3 regions of the Actinospica robiniae DSM 44927 genome follow, and region 2 is predicted to be linked to each of the others. Evidence: riboswitches for the same ligand, from Rfam matches in the RefSeq annotation. Region 2 holds a riboswitch; each other region holds the start of a gene.
The links. A riboswitch is a leader RNA that binds a small molecule or an ion and turns the genes downstream of it on or off. The one in region 2 is predicted to bind cyclic di-AMP.

Region 1 (7,417 bases), 8.0 Mb from region 2:
CGGTAGTCGACCGCGCGCAGCAGCGGGTCGATGATGGGGCAGCCGGTGGGCAGGGCGCCCGAGGAGCTGAGCGGGAGCCACTGGCCGGACCACATCTCGGTGGTGTCGACGGCGGCGTTGCTGCAGTTCGTGGTGATCAGGTCGGCGGTGGCGGAGCCGCCGGGCACGACCGTGGCGGGGGTGAAGGCGAAGCCGTTGAGGGCGATCGGGAAGCTCGCCGCGCATACGGCGGAACCGTCGGCGGGGGCGGCGGCGGCCTCCGCGCTGGGGCAGCCGGCCACCAGGGACAGCGCCATGGCGGCCCCCGACGCGGCGGCCATCGCCGCGATGGGGTGGAGCTTATGGAGCAGCACCATACTGACATCCTTTCTCGCTGTGGGAGAGCGATTGCGTATTCACTATCGGGGCGAAGCCGACCAGATCGCAATGCTCTGCGACGAGATGGATGTTCCGGGAATTCTGGGGCGGTGCGGGAGGTGGCGGCGACGGAAGATGCCTGGGGCACGCGTGCTACGGGTGGGGCGAGGCGCCGACGGCGGCGGCCGGCTCAGGCGGGGAACGGCAGAGCGGCGGCCAGGGCCTCGGGGGCCTCGTCCGGGATCCAGTGGCTGATCCCCTCGAGCTCGACGAAGCGGTACGGCCCGGCCACGTGCTCGACGCAGCGTTCGGCCGCGTCCCGGGAGATCGCGGCGTCGGCGGTGGACCAGACGTAGGTGACCGGGACGTCCACGGTCGGGGTGTGCGCGCCCTCGCCGAACTTCGTGGCCTGATACCAGCTCAACGCGGCGGTCAGCGCCACGGGGTCGCTGAGCGCCGCGAGGTGCGGCGCCGCGGCGCGGTCGTCGAGCGGACGGTAGAGCGCGCGCAGCCGGCGGGCGTCGTCCTCGAGGAGCACGCGCGCCGCCTTCGCCGGGTCGCGGAAGAGCGAGACGTAAGACGACATGCGGCGCTGCTGGGCGCTCGCGGCGAGCGCGGCGGCGAAGGCGGCCGGGTGCGGCACGGAGACGGCGGTGAAGGTGCGCACGCGGTCGGGGTAGTGCGCGGCGAGGAACCAGCCGACCAGCGAGCCCCAGTCGTGGCCGACGACGTCGACCGCGCTCAGGTGCAGCGCCTCGAGGATCCCGGCCGCGTCTCCGGCCAGTTCGGGCAGTGTATAGGCGCCGGGGTCCGCGGGCCGCGCGCCCGGCGAGTAGCCGCGCTGGTCGAGGGCGATCAGGCGCAGGTTCGCGCCGTCCGCGGCGAGCACGGCGGCCAACGCGTCGTAGGCCCGGTGCGTCTGCGGGAAGCCGTGCAGCAGCAGCACCGGCCGACCGTCGGCCGGGCCCTGCTCGGCGAGATCGAAGGTGAGGCCGCCGACCTCGACGGCCCGCCGGTGCCAGCCGCCCGTCGCGAGGCGGTCACCTTGAGTGTCGGACATGAGAACTTCCTCGCCGCCGCTACCGACTGCAGCCGAGCCACTGCGCCATCGACGATACGACACCGGAGCTCCGGGAGTAAGGGCGGGCGGGCCGCTTTAAAAAGATCCTGAACAATCCGAAGGGGACTCGAACGATGTCCGTTTCGCCCGTTTTAGCAGTGAATACCATGACTTATTCACCAGTATCTTACCAACAGACGATGAGGCGGAACCCCATAAGGGACACCGGAACCCACACCGGCCACATCACCCTTTCCATCTCTTCCCCTCACAGACCGCATCGTTATTAAGCAGTTACTGCCCTGGCTCGCATATCGGAGCGCATTGCCTCTAAGGTTCCATTCAGTCGCTGCTGTCAAGTCGCGTAAATACTCGACCGGCAGCGCAACCGCCGAATCCGCACCGGCCTTGACGTGCCCTCGCGGAGCCGGGGACCCAATCCCCTTGGGGTGAATCCGCGCCGTGCCGGCGCGGTAGGGCGACCTCTTACGCCCGAACCCGTCAGCTAACCCGGTAGGCGGGCGAAGAGGAAAGAGCACGCATGTCATCGCACCGCAAGCCCAGGCTCTCCTTCGTCCGGAATCGTGCCCGCGCCCTCACTCTCTGCGCGGCCACGTTCGGGACGGCGGCGCTGCCCGGCATCGCCTCGGCGGCGACCGCCGCTCCGGCCACCGCCACGGTTCCGCAGGCCACGACCGCGCACTCGGTCACCGTGCACGCGGTCGCCGTCTCGGACAGCACCGGCTCCAAGTCCAGCAGCTCCACGAAGCAGCAGGTCCACACCGTCGTCGCGGGCGACACGCTCTTCGGTATAGCCAAGGCCGCCCTCGGCGACGGCTACGACTACCCGCAGATCTACAAGCTCAACAAGGGCAAGGCCCAGTCCGACGGCGGCAAGCTGACCGACCCCGACCTGATCGAGATCGGCTGGAAGATCGCGCTGCCCAGCGGCTCGAAGGCGTCCGCCTCCTCGTCCTCGAGCTCCTCCTCCAGCTCCTCGAGCAGCTCTTCCGCGAGCTCGAGCTCCTCGTCGAGCAGCAGCTCGTCCTCGTCCTCCGGCTACGCCGACGACCTCGACGGCTGGATCAACCAGGCGATCTCGATCCTGAGCGCGCACGGCTACTCGGTGACCTACAACGCGATCTACCAGACCGCGATGAACGAGTCCTCCGGCAACCCGAACGCGGAGAACGACTGGGACTCCAACGCCGCCGCCGGCACCCCGTCGATCGGCCTCATGCAGGTCATCCAGCCGACCTTCGACGCCTACGCGCTCTCCGGCTACGACGACATCTGGAACCCGGTCGACAACATCATCGCGGCGGTCATCTACGCCCAGGACACCTACGGCGGCCTGGACAACGTGGTGGCCGAGCGCTGCGGCGGCTCCTGCTGGTCCGGCTACTAAGCCGACACCCGCACAGCCGGTCCGCGACACCGAACCCCGCGCATCCCTTCCCGGGTGCGCGGGGTTCCGCCGTGTATCGTAGAACTCTGTGACAGTCGATGGAACAGCGGCATACTCAGGGCTCGAAGACCTGCCCGGGCTGGTGCCCGCGGCGGTGCGCCTCGCCCGCGGGCAGGGCTTCGACTACAGCTGCCTGCCGGAGCACGGCGAGCTGCTGCGGGTGCTCGCCCGCGGCGTCGGGGCCGGCCGGATCGGCGAGACCGGCACCGGCTGCGGGGTCGGGCTGGCCTGGCTTTCCGCCGGAGCGCATCAGGATGCCCAGGTGGTCAGCGTGGAACGGGATCCGGAGCGCGCCGCACTGGCCGCAGAGCTCTTCGACGCCCGGCCCAACGTCGAGGTCGTCCAAGGCGACGTGAGCCGGCTGCGCAAGTACGGACCCTTCGATCTGCTCGTGCTCGACGGCGGCGGCCAGGGCAAGGGACCGGACGACGGGCCGATCGATCCGGCGCAGTGGCTGGCGCCGGGCGGGCTGATCGTGATGGACGACTTCAGCCCGCTCACCAGCTGGCCGCCGCGGTTCGGCGAGGCCGTCGACCTGCCTCGGCTGCACTGGCTGGCCCACCCCCGGCTACGCGCGACGCAGGTCCGCGTGACGCCCGAGTGGTCGGCCCTGCTCGCCACCTATGTGGGCTGAGTAACCGGCTCACTGTGCCCGCGAGACCGCGGCGGGCCGGCGCGCCGAGCCGGCGCCGTCCCGCCGCGTCCGCCCTCACTCGGCCAGTGCCGCCTCCTCGGCGTCGGTCAACAGACGCGACCGGATCAGGAACCTGACGCCCTCGGGCGCCTCGAGCGAGAAGCCGCTGCCCCGGCCCGGCACCACGTCCACGGTCAGGTGGGTGTGGCGCCAGCGCTCGAACTGGGCGGCGCCCATCCAGAACGCCACCGGCTCCCCCACCCCGGGCACCTCGATCCGGGCGAGCAGGACGTCCGAGCCGCCAGTGCGGAACTCGCCCTCCAGGTAGCACATCGGTGAGCTGCCGTCGCAGCAGCCGCCGGACTGATGGAACATCAGCGGGCCGTTGGCCTGGTAGAGGCTGCGCATCAGCGCGGCGGCCGCATCCGTGACCGCGACCCGGGATACGGACCGCTCCTGCGGCATCGTCATGGCTTCGCCCCTTCCGCTGCGCACCGTCGCCGAACCGTCGTCGGCCTAGAAGAAGCCCATGGCCTTCGGGCTGTAGCTGACCAGCAGGTTCTTCGTCTGCTGATAGTGGTCGAGCATCATCTTGTGGTTCTCCCGGCCGATGCCCGAACCCTTATACCCGCCGAACGCCGCGTGCGCCGGGTAGAGGTGGTAGCAGTTGGTCCACACCCGGCCGGCCTGGATCGCCCGGCCGGCCCGGTAGGCCTGCGCGGAGTCCCGGGTCCACACGCCCGCGCCGAGGCCGTAGAGCGTGTCGTTGGCGATGCGGATCGCGTCGTCGAAGTCGGAGAAGGCGGCCACCGAGACCACCGGGCCGAAGATCTCCTCCTGGAAGATGCGCATGTGGTTGGCGCCCTCGAAGATGGTCGGCTGCACGTAGTAGCCGCCGCTCAGCTCGCCGCCGAGGTCCACCCGCTCGCCGCCGAGCAGCACCTTCGCGCCCTCGGCCTGGCCGATGTCCAGGTAGGACAGGATCTTCTCGAGCTGGTCGTTGGACGCCTGGGCGCCGATCATGGTGGCGGTGTCGAGCGGGTGGCCCTGCACGATCCGCTCGGTGCGGGCGATCGCCTCGGCCATGAACTCGTCGTAGTGGCCGCGCTGGATCAGGGCCCTGCTGGGGCAGGTGCACACCTCGCCCTGGTTGAGCGCGAACATGGTGAACCCCTCAAGCGCCTTGTCGAAGAAGTCGTCGCGCTCCCGGGAGACGTCCTCGAAGAAGATGTTCGGGCTCTTACCGCCCAGCTCCAGCGTCACTGGCTTGATGTTCTCGCTGGCATACTGCATGATCAGCCGGCCGGTGGTGGTCTCGCCGGTGAAGGCGACCTTGGCCACCCGGGCGCTGGAGGCCAGCGGTTTGCCCGCCTCCACCCCGAAGCCGTTGACGATGTTGACCACGCCGGGCGGGAGCAGGTCGGCGATCAGGCTCATCAGGTAGTGGATCGAGGCCGGGGTCTGCTCGGCCGGCTTGAGCACCACCGCGTTGCCCGCGGCCAGGGCCGGGGCCAGCTTCCAGATCGCCATCAGGATCGGGAAGTTCCACGGGATGATCTGCGCCACCACGCCCAGCGGCTCGTGGAAGTGGTAGGCGACGGTGTCCTCGTCCAGCTCGGCCAGGCTGCCCTCCTGCGCCCGGATCGCGCCGGCGAAGTAGCGCAGGTGGTCGATCGCCAGCGGGATGTCGGCGGCCATCGTCTCCCGGATCGGCTTGCCGTTCTCCCAGCTCTCGGCCACGGCGAGCTCGGCCAGCTTGCCCTCCATCCGGTCCGCGATCTTGTTGAGGATCTCGGCGCGGGCGGCGGGCGAGGTGCGGCCCCAGGCCGGCGCGGCGCGGTGCGCGGCGTCGAGGGCGCGCTCGACGTCCTCGGCGGTGCCGCGGGCGATCTCGCAGAAGGCGGCTCCGGTGACCGGGGTCGGGTTCTCGAAGTACTTGCCGCCGGCCGGCGGGCGCGACTCGCCGCCGATCCAGTGGTCGTAACGGTTCTGATAGCTCATCAGCGCGTCGGCAGTGCCCGGCGCGGCGAAGCGGGTCATGGAAGACCTCCACGTGTCGTCCGGCCGCCCGCCGTCGGACGGCCGCCCACGCGGGTGAACCTAGACCGGCGAAGGTTACCCGAACGTTGCGTGGCGCCGGGCCCCGGCCAGCGCCGCGCGAGCGTCGGCGTCCTCGGCGCCGAAGCGGGCGATCCAGTCCTCGAGCAGGCCGGGGTCGCCGGACTCGAGCACGCACGAGCGCAGCCGTACGTCGATCCAGTGGCGCTCGGCGACCACCGCGGGCGCCTCGGAGCGCGGCAGCAGCGAGCCCGCGTACGCGGCGAGCGCGGCCGCGGCGTCCTTCTCGCGCAAGGCTCTGGCGACATCGAGGAAGTCGGCCGGCAGATCCGTGGCGAGCCGGTAGGGGCGGGAGCGCACCAGCCCGCCGAGCGCGTGGCGCAGCCGGTTGACCTCGACCCGCACGGTGGCCTCGGCCGCGTCGTCGTCGTAGAGCCCGGATGTGAGCTGATCCCCGGTCAGGCCCTCGGGGTGGAGCGCGAGGATGACGGCCATTTCGCTGTGCCTGCGGTTGAGCCGCGTGGGCCCGACCATGGCGTGGTCGCGTCCGAGGGCGAGCAGCCTCGGCGCGGGCGGCAGCCAGAGTGTCCGGGTGCCGACCACCGGGCCGGCGGCGAGCTGGGTCTCGGCCGCGCGGGCCGCCGCGGCGACCAGGGCCAGGCTGTGCGGATGAGCGACGATGTGGCCGCCGGTGATGTCCACGATGCCGAGGATGCGGCCGGTGGCCGGGTCGTGGATGGGCGCGGCCGCGCAGGTCCAAGCTTGGACGGTGGGGCGGAAGTGCTCGGCCGAGAAGATCTGCACGGCGTGGTCGAGGGCCAGCGCGGTGCCCGGCGCGTTGGTTCCGGCGTGCGACTCGTCCCAGACGGCGCCCTCGACGAAGTTCATCGCCTCGGCCCGGCGGCGCGCGGCCGCGTGCCCTTCGACCCACAGCAGCCGGCCGGAGGCGTCCGAGACGGCCATCAGGTGTCTGCCGTCCTCGGCGACCGAGCCGACGAGTTCCCGCAGCAGGTCGATGACTTCAGCAAGCGGGTGGGTCCGGCGGTAAGCATCGAGTTCCGCACCGGCGAGGGTGACGGGCGGATCCTTGGCCGGATCGACTCGGGCGCGGGCCGAGCGCTCCCAGGAGCGCGCCACCACGTCGCGGATCGCGCATTCGCCCGAACCCGGGCCTGATCGCGGAGTGCCGGAGAGGAACGCGTCTCGCGCGCGGGCGATCTCGCGCGCGCTCGCCGCGGGGTCTGCGCCGGTCTCGGCCAGCCAATCGCCGCTCATCGTCCACCGCCTCGTCGAGGAGGAATATACGGGCTGAGGCGGCATCAGTCACCGGGCGCGCGCGGTGCTCTCACGCCGCGTGACCGGCCGTCAGGCGTGGGTGGTCTCCACCCCGGAGCCGATCTGCGCGTCGACGTCGCCGATGTAGCCGTGCGCCTCGTCGTCGGGCAGCCGCACGGCGAGCGCCCAGTAGTAGATGCCGAGGCTGAACGCGGCCACGAGCAGCAGATCCCACCACTGCGCGATCGCGGCCGTGGCGCCGCAGGAGGTCGTCCGGGCCGGGCCCTTCGAGCAGTAACGGCCCTGCCACGAGAGCAGGCCCATGCCGACGAGGTAGACCGGCAGCCACTGGGCCGCGCGCCAGTCCGGCTGCGGCAGGTGCGGGTTGAGCTTGAACAGGAAGTTCGCGCCGATGATCAGGTAGCCGAGGATGATCGCGTAGCCGAGCTTCTGCAGCGTGTCCCAGCCGGACCAGTAGATGATCAGCCCGGAGACCATGAACGCGACCGGCGCCCAGAAGCCCCCGGCGGCCAGCCGGAACGGCCGGAAGCGGTCGCGGTCCTGC
Region 2 (7,417 bases):
CCTGGTCCTGCCACTGCGAGTACAGCGAGCCGTTGAAGGAGCGCTGGACGTCCTGAGCGGCGGTGTGCAGCGACATGTCCTGGTAGTTCGACGGCAGGCTCTTGAGGAACGCCTTGGCCGCGTACGTCGGCGTGGTCAGCTCGGACGGCGAGCCCCAGCCGGTGGACGGACGCTGCTGGAACAGGCCCAGCGAGTCGTGGTCGACCGCTACGTTCAGGTTGTGCAGCTTCGACTCCTGCATGGCGGTGGCCACGGCGATGGTCGACGCGTACGGCGAGAGGTTCATGTTCTCGGCCGCGTGCACGATCGTGGTGGCGTTCTCCCACTGCGCGGAGGTCAGGCTGATGTGGCTCTGGGAGCCCTGCTCCGACGTCGGGGATATGTCCCCCATCGAGACGCTCGCGTAGGGGTTCGACGGCGTCGTCTTGGTCGACTCGGTCGAGGACCGCGTGCTGCTCTGCGTCTCGGTCTGCGCCGGGGCCTGCGCCGGAGCCTGGGCCGCCTTCGAGGCGGTCGCGCCGGGCTGGACGGTGGAGGTCACGGCGGCCGGGCTGGTCGCGGCGGCGGCCTGCGCGTCGCCCGCGCCGGAGGTGGCCAGCGGCACGATCGCGACGCCGACGGCGGCGACGGCCAGGGCCGCGGCGGGGAAGCGCTTGGTCGCGGCGGGCTTGTGCTTCTCGACCATGGCGCTACCGGACTGGTAGCCCTTAGTGGCCGCGGCACTACCGGACTGGTAGCCCTTGGCGACCGCGGCGCTACCGGACTGGTAGCCCTTGGCCAGGGCGGAGCTGCCGCTCTGGTAGGCGGTACGGAAGGGGATACGGGAGATCAGGTCGCGCGTGAACGCACGGGGGGTGTTCGAAGACACGATGAACGAAGCCTCTCCTTCGGCCGCCTACCGGGTTAGCTGACGGGTTCGGGCGGAAGGTGAGTTTGCGCCCTACGGCCCCGATCGAGGCGTCACTCAGCGCACGGCTAGGGTCGCCGTCCGTGAGTTTCGTCTGATGTGAGGGCCGATTCACCCCGGGGGACCGGGCGCACGGTGCGCCACGGAGATTGGGTCCCCGGCTCCGGGAACGGATGCGGCGGTTCGGTGACCGCTGCTCCGCCCTGTCGGACTCGGCGGGTACGTCCGGTGCGCGGTTCGGATTCCACGGCGTCGGCCGGATGTACAACATCGACCATAGCGGCGTTTCCGGCAGTTGTCACAAATCGCCCAAAATACGGCAGAGCGTGACTGAAGAGTCACGCTCTGCCGAGAAAACCGAGTGCCGACGGGCGAATCCGGGCCGTCGGTCAGGCCGGGGCCTTGCCGTTCATGATGTCGTAGACCATGGTCGTGGCCTGCGACTGCCACTGTGCGTAGGCGGTCGGATACCCGGAGCGCTGCACGTCCTGGGCCGCCTCCCACAGGTAGATGCTCATGTAGTCCGGCGCGTCCTTGTCGAGCGCGGCGAGGAAGGCGTTGGCCGCGTACGTCGGGGTGGTCAGCTGGGAGGTGGTGCCCCAGCCCTGCGAGGGACGCTGCTGGAAGAGGCCGAGCGAGTCCGCGTTGGTGGCGGTGGTCAGGTTGATCAGCCGCGACTCCTGGATCGCGGTGGCCACGGCCACCACGGCGGCGTACGCGTGCATCCCGCGCTTTTCCACCGTCGCGACTATCGTCTTCGCGTTCTCCCACTGGTCCGCGCTCGGGGTGAACGTGTTCTGCGTTCCGTAGAAGGCCACCGGCTCCAGGGTGCCCCAGGACACTGAGGCGTACGGGCTGGTCTTGGTGTGGGTCGGCGTCGCGCTGGCCGAAGCGGAGGCGCTCGCGCTGGCCGAGGTCTTCACGCTGGACGCGCTGACGCTGGGCGAGGCGACCGCGGTCGGCGCGCTGCTCGCCTGCTGGGCCGGCACCAGGTCCGCCATGGCCGGATTGGGAGTGGTCGCCGGGGACGCCTCGCCCAGCGCCATCGCCGCCGCCACGCCGCCCGGTCCGCCGACCACCGTGCCCGCCAGGGCCGCGACCGTGATCGCCGGGTACTTGCGCATCCACGACCCGTTCGGGTCGGAGCGAGTGATCGGACTCTGACTCCCGTGCTTCGACTTGCTGTGACTGCCCACGGTCCGCTTACGGCCCTCTCCCTCGTCCGCCTACCGGGTTAGCTGACGGGTTCGGGCGGAAAGAGACGCCCTACGCTCCGGTTCCGGAGCGATTCACCCCGCGGCGGGGAGCACCGAAGTGGGTCCCCGGCTCCACTCGCGTGGACTCGGCGGTCACATCCGGTGTCGCACGGTCGCGACATCCGCCGGATGTGTTGGCCCCAGAACCTAACAGATCGAACGGCCCCATGTCACCGTTTCGTCTCAGCCTTGCCACTGCTTTGACTCGGCGTGAGATACGCCTTACCGGCGCGCGATCCGGCGGCAGGTCGGGCCGCGGCCGTGCGCCACCGCCCGTTAACCTGGGTGTCGTGAACGCCGAACCGACCGGAGCCCCGGACCGCGGCCAGAGCCAGGCCGACCCCCAGGAGATCGCCCGGCTGCGCGTGGCCATCGGCCGGCTGCACCGGCGCATGGTCCAGCACACCGCCGGAGATCTGACGTTCTCCCAGACCTCGGCGCTGGTCGCGGTGGAGAAGCTCGGGCCGATCCGGCTCGGCGAGCTCGCCGCCCGGGAGCGGGTGGCCGCGCCCTCGATGACCCGCACCGTGGCCGGGCTGGTCGAGGCCGGGCTGCTGCACCGGGCCGGGGACCCGCAGGACGGGCGCTCCTACCTGCTGAGCATCACCGACCAGGGCCGCGGCTTCCTCGAGGCGCTGCGCACCGAGCGCTCGGCCGTGCTGGCCGCGGGCATCGCCCAGCTCGGCCCGGTCGAGCTGGACGTGCTGCGCCGGGCGCTGCCGGTGCTCGAGCACCTGGCCGAACGAGAGTCCTGATACGCCGCCGGCGCGCCGTGGCGCGCCCGCGCCGCGCCGTCGGCCACCCCGGCCACGCCCCGGCCGGGAACCGGTGGCAGGATGGCGGCATGGACGTGCAGGAACAGAACGCGGCCGGCGCCGAGGAACCCGTCGAGGAGTGGCCGCCGCGCGAGTGGCGCGAGACCACCCGTGCCGCCGGCCACAAGCAGGCGCTCTACGTCAGCGTGGCCATGCTGGTCATGTTCGGCGCGCTGACGCTCCTGGCGATCTGGGCCTCGCACCACGGCTGACCGCGCCGCCGGGCCGGCCGCCGGCCCGATGCCCCGCCGGCCCGGATCGGCCTACTGCGGCGCCTTGACCTGGCCGGCCTCCGTCAGCTCCGCGATCTCCTCGCCGGGAATGCCCAGCAGGAACAGGATCGTGTCCAGGAACGGCACGTTCACCGCCGTGTCCGCCTGCTCGCGCACCACCGGCTTGGCGTTGAACGCCACCCCGAGTCCGGCCGCGGCCAGCATGTCCAGGTCGTTCGCCCCGTCGCCGATGGCGACCGTCTCGCTCAGCGGCACGCCGGCCGCCGAGGCGAACCGGCGCAGCGCGGCGGCCTTGCCGGGCCGGTCCACGATCGGGCCCACCACCTTGCCGGTCAGCCGGCCGTCCACCACCTCGAGCGTGTTCGCGGCCGCGTAGTCCAGCTCGAGATCGGCCGCGAGCAGGTCGGTGATCTGGGTGAAGCCGCCGGAGACGATCGCGACCTGGTAGCCGAGCCGCTTGAGCGTGCGCACCAGGGTGCGGGCGCCGGGGGTGTAGCGCACCTGCCCGCGCACCTTGGCGAAGACCTCCTCGGGCAGCCCCTCGAGCAGCGCCACCCTCGCCCGCAGCGAGGCGGCGAAGTCCATCTCCCCGCGCATCGCCTCGGCCGTCACCCGGGCCACCTCGTCGAGGCAGCCGGCGTGCTCGGCGAGCAGCTCGATCACCTCGTCCTGGATCAGCGTGGAGTCCACGTCCATCACCACCAGGTGCTTGGCCCGGCGGGCGAGCCCGGCGCGCTGCACCGCGACGTCCGCGCCGCAGGCCGCGGCCTCCGGGGCCAGCCGGCGCCGCAGCTCCAGCGGGTCCACCCCGGACACGTCCAGCTCGATCGCGGTCACCGGGTACTTCGCCAGCCGCACGATCCGGTCGATGTTGCCGCCCGCGTCCGCCAGCGCCCGGGCCATCCGGCCCATCGCGGACGGGCTGAGCGGGGAACCGAGCACGGTCACCCGGCTGCGCCCGACCCCGCGCGGCTGGTTGTCCCCGACCCCCTCCTTGACCTCCACGCCCAGCTTCCACTCCGCCCCCCAGCGGTGCAGCGCAATCCGCAGCTCGGTGTCGTCCCAGGCCGGCGGGGCGGTGAGCAACACGCCCAGGACCAGCCGGCCGCGCAGCACGATCTGCTCCACGTCGCTGACCTCTATGTCGCTTCCGCCCGATCCGTGCTCCTCGATCACAGCGAACAACGACGCGGTCACTCCGGGCCGATCCGCGCCGAACACCAGGACCCGCAGCGTGCGCCCGTGGCGCGTCACCTCTTGTTCCACCGGGCCAAGGTACCGAAGCGGGGCCGCGGCCAGGTAAGTTTGGCCACATGACGGACGTGCTTGATCTGGTCGACGTGACGGTGGTGCGGGACGGCAAGAAGCTGCTCGCCGGGATCGATTGGCGAATCGCCGACGGGGAACGGTGGGTCCTACTCGGACCCAACGGCGCCGGCAAGACGACCCTGCTGCAGATCATCGCGGCGCAGATGCATCCGACCGCGGGCAGCGCGACCGTGCTCGGCGGCGCACTCGGCAAGATCGACGTGTTCGAGCTGCGCACCCGGATCGGCCTGAGCTCGGCCTCGCTGGACGGGCGCATCCCCGGCCGGGAGAAGGTGCGCGACGTGGTGCTCACCGCCGCGTACGGCAAGATGGCGCGCTTCCGCGAGGACTACGAGGACGCCGACACCGGCCGGGCCGAGGACCTGCTCTCCTGGTGGGGCCTCGAGGGCTTCGCCGAGCGCACCTTCGGCACCCTCTCCAGCGGCGAGCGCAAGCGCGCCCTGGTCGCCAGGGCCCTGATGACCGACCCGGAGCTGCTGCTGCTCGACGAGCCGGCCTCCGGCCTCGACCTCGGCGGCCGCGAGGACCTGGTGCGCCGGCTGGCCAACCACGCGGCCGATCCGGCCTCGCCGGTGACCGTGCTGGTGACCCACCACGTGGAGGAGATCCCGCCGGGCTTCACCCACGCGATGCTGCTGCGCGGCGGTTCGATCGTCGCCTCCGGGCCCTCCGAGCTCACCCTGACCTCGGAGAACCTCAGCGCCACCTACGGCATCCCGCTGCACGTGCAGACGTACGAAGGCCGCTACTACGCCCGCGGGCTGTGAGCCGCCGCGCGGATGCGCACCTTGACATGACTCCGGCCGCCCGGCCGGTGGCGGGCCGGGGCGGGATGCCCGAAGGCTGCTGACGGGGCGTCAACCACCGGCTACCATGGCGGCATGGGGTCGGTGGCCACGCTGCACAGCTGGGAATGGTGGCTGCTGGCCGCCGTCCTGCTGCTGCTCGGCGAGGCCGCGACCAACGCGCTCGTCTTCCTGATGCCGTTCGGCGGCGCGGTGGTCGCCGCGGTCCTGGCCGCCTTCGGCGTGCCCTGGTACGGGCAGCTGCCCGCCTTCGCCGTGGTCACCATCGGCCTGCTCGCCTTCCTCCGGCCCGTCGCCGTGCGCCGGCAGGCCGGTCCCGGCCTGCGCACCGGCGCGGCCGCGCTGGTCGGCCAAGAGGCGCTGGTGACCGAGCGGGTGGACGCCCACCGCGGCCGGATACGGCTGGACGGGCAGATCTGGAGCGCCCGCACGCTGGACTCGGAGGGCGTGTTCGAGGCCGGAGAAGCCGTGCACGTCGCGGCGATCGACGGCGCCACCGCGGTGGTGGTGTAATCGTGCCCGTATCCGCACCGTGCGGCGGCACGCTTCAGTGGGGAGGAACGAGGCGCTGATGAGCACATTCGAAGCCGTCGTCTTCGTGGTCGTGGTCGTGGCCGCCGTGGTCTTCTACGTCTACCGCGCCATCCGCGTGGTGCCGCAGGCGACCGCCGCGGTGATCGAGCGGTTCGGCCGGTACAAGCGGACCCTGGAGCCCGGGCTGCGCTTCCTGGTGCCGGGGGCGGACCGGGTGCGGGCCACGGTCGACCTGCGCGAGCAGGTGATGCCGTTCCCGCCGCAGGAGGTCATCACCGAGGACAACCTGCTCGTCTACATCGACTGGGTCGTCTACTTCCAGGTGATCGACCCGCGCCGGGCCACCTACGAGATCCAGAACTTCGTGCAGGCCATCGAGTACCTGGTCTCCACCACGCTGCGCAACATCATCGGCGGCATGGACCTCGAGGCCACCCTGACCAGCCGGGACGAGGTCAACCGGCAGCTGCGCGACGTGCTCGACAGCGAGACCGGACGGTGGGGGATCCGGGTGAGCCGGGTGGAGCTGCGCACGATCCAGCCGAACCGGGACATCACCGAGGCGATGGAGAAGCAGGTGCGGGCCGAGCGGGAGCGGCGCGCGACCATCCTGTCGGCCGAGGGCGTCAAGCAGGCCGAGATCCTGCGGGCCGAGGGCGAGCGGCAGTCGATGATCCTCAAGGCCGAGGGCGAGGCCAAGGCCGCGGCGCTGCGCGCGGACGGCGAGGCGAGCGCGATCTCCAAGACCTTCAAGGCGATCCACGACGGCAACGCCGACCAGAAGCTGCTGAGCTACCAGTACCTGCAGATGCTGCCGAAGATCGCCGACGGCAACGCGAGCAAGCTGTGGATCGTGCCGAGCGAGCTGGGCAAGGCGGTCGAGGGGATCGGCAACGCGTTCAGCAACGCGACCGGCGGCGGCGGCGGCCTGCCGGCCTCGCCGCTCTCGGCCGCGCCGCCGGAGGTCGAGGACGGCGAGCAGGCCGCCGCGCTGCCCCCGGCCCAGCGCAGCGGCCCCCCGGCCGCGCCCGCCCCGGCCGACCGGCCCTCGGGCCGCCGCAACTCCCCGAACGACGTGCTCTTCCGCCGGGACGAGTAGCCGGCCGGCCCGCGCGGCGTCCCGAGGGGCGGAACGGGCGTCTTGATGCGTGGAAAGTAAGGAGCGGTCCCCGGTTGGGCCAGTAGGCTCAGCCGGGTGACCGCAGCTCATGACCTCGCGGAGTACTCCGCGATCTTCGGCGCCGGAATGGCCGCCGGCGTGATGAACACCGTCGTCGGCTCCGGCACCCTGCTGACCTTCCCGACGCTGCTGGCCTTCGGCTACAGCCCGGTGCTGGCGAACGTCTCGAACACCATCGGCCTGGTCCCCGGCTCGTTCTCCGGCGCCTACGGTTACCGGGCCGAGCTGGCCGGGCAGCGTCGCAGGACCCTCATCCTGAGCACGGCCTCGGTGCTCGGCGGCGTGCTGGGCGCGATACTCCTGCTGAACCTGCCCGCCTCGGCGTTCAACGGGATCGTGCCGGCGCTGATCGCGCTC
Region 3 (7,417 bases), 1.0 Mb from region 2:
CTCGCCCTGGCCCGAGTCGGTCCACAGGTTCTTCGGCTTGCGGCCCCGGTTGCGCTCGATCACCGCGTTCGCGGCGGACAGGATGGTCTGGGTGGAGCGGTAGTTCTGCTCGAGCAGGATGGTCTTGGCGTCCGGGTAGTCCGCCTCGAACTCGAGGATGTTGCGGATGGTGGCGCCGCGGAAGGCGTAGATCGACTGGTCCGCGTCACCCACCACGCACAGCTCGGCCGGCGGCACGGCCTCGCCCTCGGCCGCCTCCCGGCGGCCGGGCGCGGCCTTGGACCTGCCGACGAGCTCGCGCACCAGCACGTACTGCGCGTGGTTGGTGTCCTGATACTCGTCCACGAGCACGTGCCGGAACCGGCGCCGGTAGCTCTCGGCCACCGCCGGGAAGGCCTGGAACAGGTTGACCGTGGTCATGATCAGGTCGTCGAAGTCCAGCGCGCGCGAGGCGATCAGCCGGTTCTGGTAGCTGCCGTACACCTCGGCGATCAGCGCCTCGCGCTCCGACTCGGCTCCGTCGCGGGCCGACTCGTGGTCGATCAGCTCGTTCTTGAGCGCGGAGACCGCGGCGAGCAGGCCGCGCGGCGGGTGCCGCTTGACGTCGAGGTCGAGGTCCCGGGCCACCTGGGCCATCAGCCGGCGCGAGTCGTCCGCGTCGTAGATGGTGAAGGACGAGGGCAGGCCCAGGTGCTCGTGCTCGCGGCGCAGGATGCGCACGCAGGCCGAGTGGAAGGTGGAGACCCACATCATCCGGGCGCGCGGGCCGATCAGCGCCTCGACCCGCTCGCGCATCTCCGCGGCGGCCTTGTTGGTGAAGGTGATGGCCAGGACCTCGCCGGGGTGCACGCCGCGCTCGCCGAGCAGGTAGGCGATGCGGTGGGTGAGCACCCGGGTCTTGCCCGAACCGGCGCCGGCCACGATCAGCAGCGGGCTTCCCGCGTGCTCGACCGCCTCGCGCTGGGACGGGTTGAGGCCCTCGAGCAGCTCCTGCGGATCGCGCCCGCCGGACGGGCGGTTCGGGGCCGGCGCGGCGGCGGGCGGCGGGGCGGCCGGGCGCTCGGGCGCGGGCGCTTCGCCCGGCTCGTCCCGGCCGGACGGCTCCCGGTCCTGGTGGAGGCGGCTGAGGCCGGGCAGCACCGACTCGACCCGCCGCCGCACCGGGGCGGGGGGCTTGGGCAGATCGAACAGGGGGATCTCGTAGCCGCTCATCGCTCTAAGAGTGTAGGCCCGTCCACCGACAGCGGTGGCCGCCGCCGGGGTTCTCCGGCATGATCGGAGCCCTCAGGTTTGCCGACAATACGTCGATAAAATCTTCTCCGGCCGCCTCGACGGCAGGATCCTGCGACACTTGTCCGTTTTTCCGCGATTGCCGCCCGGGCAAACCGGACTATCGACGCCAGAACCCGACGATTCACCGTCGATCGACTCTGCCGTTATGTCCCGGTTTGGCGCGCCCGCGCGGCAAAAGGAAGTTAAAGAGCCGATGAGAAAAAGCGTGGCGCCCGGCCGGAATCGCTAGAGTCCCACACCAGATGTCCGCCCCACGCGGAGTCGCCAGACACCCGGCGGACATCCGCGCCGAATCCATCGGCGACGACCCGAACCCCGGCCGAGCGATCGGCCGAGCGGCCCGGGGCGCCGCTCGGAGCCGGGGACCCAACCGTCCCATCGGGGTGAATCGCCGCGCCTGATCCGAAGAGCCCTCACCGGCTCGCCGGCCAGGGCAAGGCGTAGGGCGAACTTTCCCGTCCGAACCCGTCAGCTAACTCGGCAGGCGCCCAGGGAAGAGGACACGCATGCCGTCGTCTCACCGTGCTCCCAAGCTCGCGGTACGCCGGACCACCTCGGCCGTCGCCATCGCCGGCGTCGCCGCCGGATCCGTTCTGCTGATGCAGGGCAGCGCGCACGCCGAGACCACTCAGCAGGCGCTGGCCGACTACCACAAGAAGAACGCCGACGCCGAAGCGGCCACCGAGCAGTACAACGCCGCCACCGGCCAGGTCGCCCAGCTGCAGCAGAAGATCAACGCGCTGCAGAGCGAGATCTCCACGGACGACCAGAAGGCCTCCACGCTCGAGGCCGCGATGGGACGCCAGGCCGCGCAGCAGTACCGCGACTCCGGCTTGTCCGACTCGCTCAAGGCCGTGCTCGACGACAGCCCGGACAGCTACCTCAACGCCGCCCTGGCCGGCAACCAGATCACCGCGCAGGAGGCCCAGCAGCTCAAGGAGCTGGCCGCGGCCAAGTCCCAGATCGCGGCGGACACCAAGCTCGCGCAGAGCGCCCTGGCCCAGCAGCAGCAGCTGGTCACCCAGCGCGCGGCCGCCAAGACCAAGGCCCTGCAGGACGCCGCGTCGGCGAAGTCGCTCTACAACAGCCTCAACGCCTCCCAGCAGCAGGCGATCAACCGGGCCAACTCGGGCGCGACCAACGTCGTCATCACCGACGTCGCCCCGGACGCGCGCGCCGCCGCCGCGGTCGCCTACGCGAAGTCCAAGCTCGGCGACGAATACGTGTACGCGGCCACCGGCCCCACCACCTTCGACTGCTCCGGGCTGACGCTGGAGTCCTGGAAGGCGGCCGGAGTCTCGCTGCCGCGCACCGCGGCCCAGCAGTACGACGGCATACAGCACGTCTCCCGCTCCAGCCTCGAGCCCGGCGACCTCGTCTTCTACAACTACGGCGAGGGCATCACGCACGTGGCCATCTACGTGGGCAACGACATGGTCATACACGCCCCGCACACCGGCACGGTGGTGCAGTACGGCCAGATCGACAACGTCGGTCCGGTCGCCGGCTACGGCCGTCCTTAGCCAACCCCTAGGCAAGCGCCGATAGCGGCGCTACGGTGTCGCTCGCCTGTACGGCAAGCGGCGCCGGCGAAACAGGCAACCCGACCTGGCGGCGTTCTCTCCCCCCTCCCCCTTGCGAGGACGCTGCCCACCGACGCCCGGGTCGTTCTCGCAGGTCCGCCGCGACTCTCCCCCCTCCGCGCGACGGGCCCGCACCCACCGAGAACGACCCGGGCGTTCTTCTTGCCTTCGGCCGCCTTCACTTCGGCGCATCCGGATACGCGAAAAGCGTGCTTCCGCCGGGCGGAAGCACGCTTTTCGCGCGTCAGGCGCGTCAGACCTCCGCCTGGACCGTCTCCTGGTCCGTCGAGGCGTGCATGAAGGAGTTCCACAGCCGGGCGTAGGCGCCGTCGGCGGCGAGCAGGCCGTCGTGGGTGCCGTCCTCGACCACCTGGCCGCCCTCCAGCACCAGGATCCGGTCGGCCCGGGCCGCCGTGGTCAGGCGGTGCGCGACGACCAGGGTGGTGCGGGAGCGGGAGACCTCGTCCATGGCGCGGGTGACCGCGGCCTCGCTGGCCAGGTCGAGCGACGCGGTGGCCTCGTCCAGCAGCAGGATGTCCGGGTCCACCAGGTAGGCCCGGGCCAGCGCGAGCAGCTGGCGCTGGCCGGCCGACAGGCTGCGGCCGCGCTCACCGACCTGGTGCAGGTAGCCGTCGGAGAGCCGGGCCACCATCTCGTGCGCGCCGACGGCGCGGGCGGCCGCCTCGATCTCGGCGTCCGAGGCCTCCGGCCGGCCGTACGCGATGGCCTCGGCCACCGTGCCCGGGAACAGGTACGCCTCCTGCGGCACCACGCCCAGCCGGTTGCGGTAGCCGCTCAGGTCGTACCCGCGCAGGTCCACCCCGTCCACCAGCACCGCGCCGGCGGTCGGGTCGTAGAACCGGGCCACCATCTTCACCAGCGTGGACTTGCCCGCGCCGGTCTCCCCGACCAGGGCGACGGTCGTGCCCGGGTCGATCACCACGTTGACGCCCGCGCCGTCGGCGCCGCCGAGGGCCGGCTTCGCGTCGGCGGTGTAGCCGAAGCGCAGGTCCTTGAACTCGATCAGCCCGGTCAGGCCGCTGACCTGCTTGGGCCTCTCGGCCACCGGGGTGTTGGTCCGGGTGTGAAGCAGTTCCCTGATGCGGCGCAGGCCGACGGCGGCCTGCTGGTAGCTGTCGAAGACCTGGGACAGGCTCTGCACCGGCGCGAAGAACATGTCGACGTAGAGCAGGTAGGCGATCAGCGCGCCCGCGGAGAGCACGCCGGTGTGGATCAGGTGCGCGCCGTAGGCGATCGCGAAGGCCGCGGTCAGGTCCGCGAGCAGCTGCACGAACGGGAAGTAGGTGGCGATGTAGCGCTGCGCGCGCAGCCGGGACCGGCGGTAGGCGTCGGTCTTGCCGGCGTAGCGGTCGCGGTTGACCCCCTCTCGCCGGAACGCCTGGGTCACGCGCATGCCCGCGACGTTCTCCTGCAGGTCGGCGTTGACCGCGCTGATCCGGTCGCGCGCCTCGTTGTAGGCCTGGGAGGAGCGGCGCTTGAAGATGATGGTGGCCACCAGCAGCACCGGCATGACCGCGAAGACGACCAGCGACATCCGCCAGTCGACCACCACCAGCGCGCCGGCGATGCCGACGAAGGTGAGCACCGAGACGACCGCGGTGGACACGCCGTTCTGCAGGAAGGAGGAGAGCGCGTCGATGTCCGTGGTCATCCGCGTCATCAACCGGCCTCCCATCTCCTTCTCGTAGTAGTCAAGGCCGAGCCGCTGCAGGTGCGCGAAGGTCTTCATCCGCAGCGTGTAGAGCAGCCGCTCGCCGGTGCGCCCGGTGATCCTGGTCTGCACCGACTCGATCACCCAGTCGGCGAGCACGACCGCGAGCCCGATCCCGGCCATGGCCAGCAGCACGTGGAACGCGGCGCCCTCGATGCCCCTGTCCACGGCGGTGCGCAGCAGCGCCGGGATGGTCAGGCTGGCCAGCGCGTCGGCCGCCTCGAGGACGAGCCCGAAGACGAGCAGCGCCAGGAACGGCCGCAGCAGCCGGCTGAGCGAGAACCCGTAGTCCTCGCGGGTCGCCTCGCCCCTGTCCACCCGCGGCCGGTCGTCGGCCGGGGGCAGCGCGTCGACCCGGGCGAGCAGTTCCGGGGTGGCCGGCACGGCGCTGATCATGCCGCGTCCGCCGCCGAAGCCGCCGCCTCCGCCGGTGGGCACCCGGTTGGCCGCGGCGGCCGCGGCGGCGGCGGAACTGCGCGCGGCGGGCAGCTTCGAGCGGTCCCACAGCGACGGGGTGACGCCGTTGATCTGCTCGAGCGCGTTGTCCACCGGCAGCTCGCCGGCGTCCACGCCCTCGGCGTCGTCGCCCGGGCCGGACAGCAGCAGCCGGTAGAGGGCGCAGTCGCGCTCCAGCTCCTCGGCGGTGCCGACGGCGACGAGCTTTCCCTTGTCCAGCACCGCGATCCGGTCGGCCAGCTGCAGGGTGGAGCGGCGGTGCGCGATCAGCAGCGTCGTGCGATCGCGCATCACCCGGTGAAGCGTGGCGTGGATCTCGGCCTCGGTGGCCGCGTCCACGGCCGAGGTGGCGTCGTCGAGCAGCAGGATCTGCGGGTCGGTCAGCAGCGCGCGGGCCAGGGCGACGCGCTGGCGCTGGCCGCCGGAGAGGGTCAGGCCCTGCTCGCCGACGACCGTGTCATAGCCCTGCGGCAGTTCCTCGATGAACCTCTCCGCCTCGGCCGCGCGGGCGGCGGCGCGCACCTGCTCCTCGGTCGCGTGGGGCGCGCCGTAGGCGATGTTCGCGCGCACGCTGTCGGAGAAGAGGAAGGCCTCCTCCATCACCAGGCCGATGGAGCCGCGCACCGACTCGGTGGTGACCTCGCGCAGGTCGTGCCCGCCGATCCGGACGGCGCCGCCCTGCGGGTCGTAGAACCGGGGCAGCAGCATGGCCAGGGTGGACTTGCCGGAGCCGGAGGTGCCGATCACGGCCATGGTCTCACCGTGCCGCACGGTCAGGTCGAAGCCGCGCAGCACCGGCTGGGAGGCCAGGTAGCCGAAGGTGACGTCGGCGAACTCCACGTCCAGCGCCTCGCGCTCGAGGTCGGGCGCGCCGGGCTGGTCGGTGATGTCCGGCTTGGAGTCGATCACCTCGAACACCCGCACGGCGCTGGCGCGCACCTGCTGGCCGAAGGTGATCAGGGTGGAGAGCATCCGGACCGGGCCGACGAACGAGGCCAGGTAGCTGGAGAAGGCGAAGAAGGTGCCGATGCTGATCTCGCCGTGCAGCGCCATCCAGCCGCCGAAGGCGAGGATGCCGAGCTGGCCGAGGGTGGGGATGGCGCTGAGGGTGGGGTTGTACCGCGCGGTCAGCCGGACCGAGCGCAGGCGGGCGCCGAACAGGGTGCTCGCGGCCCGGTCGAGCTTGTCGACCTCCTGCGCCTCCTGGCCGAAGCCCTTGACCACGCGCACGCCGGTGACCGCGGCCTCGACCACCCCGGCCAGCGCGCCGGTCTTCTGCTGGGCGTCCCAGGTGGCCGGGAACAGCTTGCGCCGGGCGAGCGTGTTGACCGCGAGCAGCAGCGGGGCCACGGCCAGGCCGACCAGGGTGAGCTCGGGCGAGAGGAAGAGCATCGCGATCAGCGAGCTGACGAAGAGCAGGATGGTGCCGGCCAGCATCGGGCCCATGCCGATCAGCTGGGAGACCATGCCGATGTCGGAGGAGGAGCGGGAGACGATCTGCCCGGTCTCCAGGCTGTCCTGGCCGCGCCCGTCGAGCCGGCTGAGCGAGTCGAACACGTCCCGGCGCAGGTCGGTCTGCACCTCGATGCCGATGGCGCCGCCGAGATAGCGGCGGGTGCGCGAGACGAGGAAGTTGAGCAGGGCTATGCCGATCAGGGCGCAGGCCCAGGGCAGCACCGGCTGGTTCCCGTGCAGGATGACGCCGTCGATGATGGTGCGCTGCACCAGCGGCACCACGACGCCGATGCCGGCGATGGCTATGGAACAGCCCGAGGCGATCAGGACGAGCTTGCGGTAGTGCACGACGTAGCCGAGCAGGCGCCGCAGCCAGCCGTCGCCCCCGTCGCCGGCCCGGTCCCCGCCCGCCTTCGCCCCGCCGGGATCTATGCCGCCGCGGCCGTCCGTTTCCGTACTCTTCGCCACACTGCTCCCCTTCAGGTTCGTTTCAGCCACCCCAGCATAAGTGAGCCTACCTCACCAACGCCACCCGCTCCGGCTCCCGGCTACAATCTGGTCTCAGCTTGACGGCATCGTGGTCAGCCGAAGATGGGACGTCGTGCACACCGAAGCCTGCTCCGCAGTCGACGAGATCCACCTGCTCACCGAGCGCCCCGACGAGCCGAATCTGCACTATGTGGAGGCGGCTCTGGCCGGAAAGCTCGAGATGCCCCGACTGCGCGCGGCGGTCTCCGCGGTGCTCGAGGCCGAGCCCTCCGCCCGCGCGAGAATCGCCACCACCTCCCCCTTGCGCCTGTGGTCCCAGTGGGCCGTGCCCGACCGCGCCGAGACCGACCCTGTAGTGGAACGTACCGTCGCCGGGCGCCGCGAGCTCGGCGACGCGCGGGAGGAGATT

Region 1: linked by a shared signal. The riboswitch ahead of ACTRO_RS00160 (transglycosylase SLT domain-containing protein) and the one ahead of ACTRO_RS34550 (hypothetical protein) in region 2 are both predicted to bind cyclic di-AMP.
Region 3: linked by a shared signal. The riboswitch ahead of ACTRO_RS29955 (C40 family peptidase) and the one ahead of ACTRO_RS34550 (hypothetical protein) in region 2 are both predicted to bind cyclic di-AMP.

Annotation. Positions count from the first base shown of each region.
Region 1 is NZ_KI632511.1:30,716-38,132, forward strand. It holds gene ACTRO_RS00150 (hypothetical protein) at 1-356, opposite strand, end outside; gene ACTRO_RS00155 (alpha/beta fold hydrolase) at 548-1,417, opposite strand; cyclic di-AMP (ydaO/yuaA leader) riboswitch at 1,797-1,953, shown strand; gene ACTRO_RS00160 (transglycosylase SLT domain-containing protein) at 1,959-2,825, shown strand; gene ACTRO_RS00165 (O-methyltransferase) at 2,914-3,519, shown strand; gene ACTRO_RS00170 (DUF779 domain-containing protein) at 3,595-3,990, opposite strand; gene exaC (acetaldehyde dehydrogenase ExaC) at 4,036-5,559, opposite strand; gene ACTRO_RS00180 (helix-turn-helix domain-containing protein) at 5,635-6,852, opposite strand; gene ACTRO_RS00185 (APC family permease) at 6,943-7,417, opposite strand, start outside.
Region 2 is NZ_KI632511.1:7,988,334-7,995,750, forward strand. It holds gene ACTRO_RS44335 (hypothetical protein) at 1-868, opposite strand, end outside; cyclic di-AMP (ydaO/yuaA leader) riboswitch at 878-1,098, opposite strand; gene ACTRO_RS34550 (hypothetical protein) at 1,297-1,725, opposite strand; gene ACTRO_RS34555 (hypothetical protein) at 1,736-2,071, shown strand; cyclic di-AMP (ydaO/yuaA leader) riboswitch at 2,116-2,265, opposite strand; gene ACTRO_RS34560 (MarR family winged helix-turn-helix transcriptional regulator) at 2,454-2,918, shown strand; gene ACTRO_RS34565 (hypothetical protein) at 3,008-3,190, shown strand; gene serB (phosphoserine phosphatase SerB) at 3,242-4,477, opposite strand; gene ACTRO_RS34575 (ABC transporter ATP-binding protein) at 4,525-5,307, shown strand; gene ACTRO_RS34580 (NfeD family protein) at 5,422-5,859, shown strand; gene ACTRO_RS34585 (SPFH domain-containing protein) at 5,918-6,979, shown strand; gene ACTRO_RS34590 (sulfite exporter TauE/SafE family protein) at 7,076-7,417, shown strand, end outside.
Region 3 is NZ_KI632511.1:6,972,080-6,979,496, reverse strand. It holds gene pcrA (DNA helicase PcrA) at 1-1,212, opposite strand, end outside; cyclic di-AMP (ydaO/yuaA leader) riboswitch at 1,630-1,794, shown strand; gene ACTRO_RS29955 (C40 family peptidase) at 1,800-2,816, shown strand; gene ACTRO_RS29950 (ABC transporter ATP-binding protein) at 3,130-6,987, opposite strand; gene ACTRO_RS29945 (hypothetical protein) at 7,121-7,417, shown strand, end outside.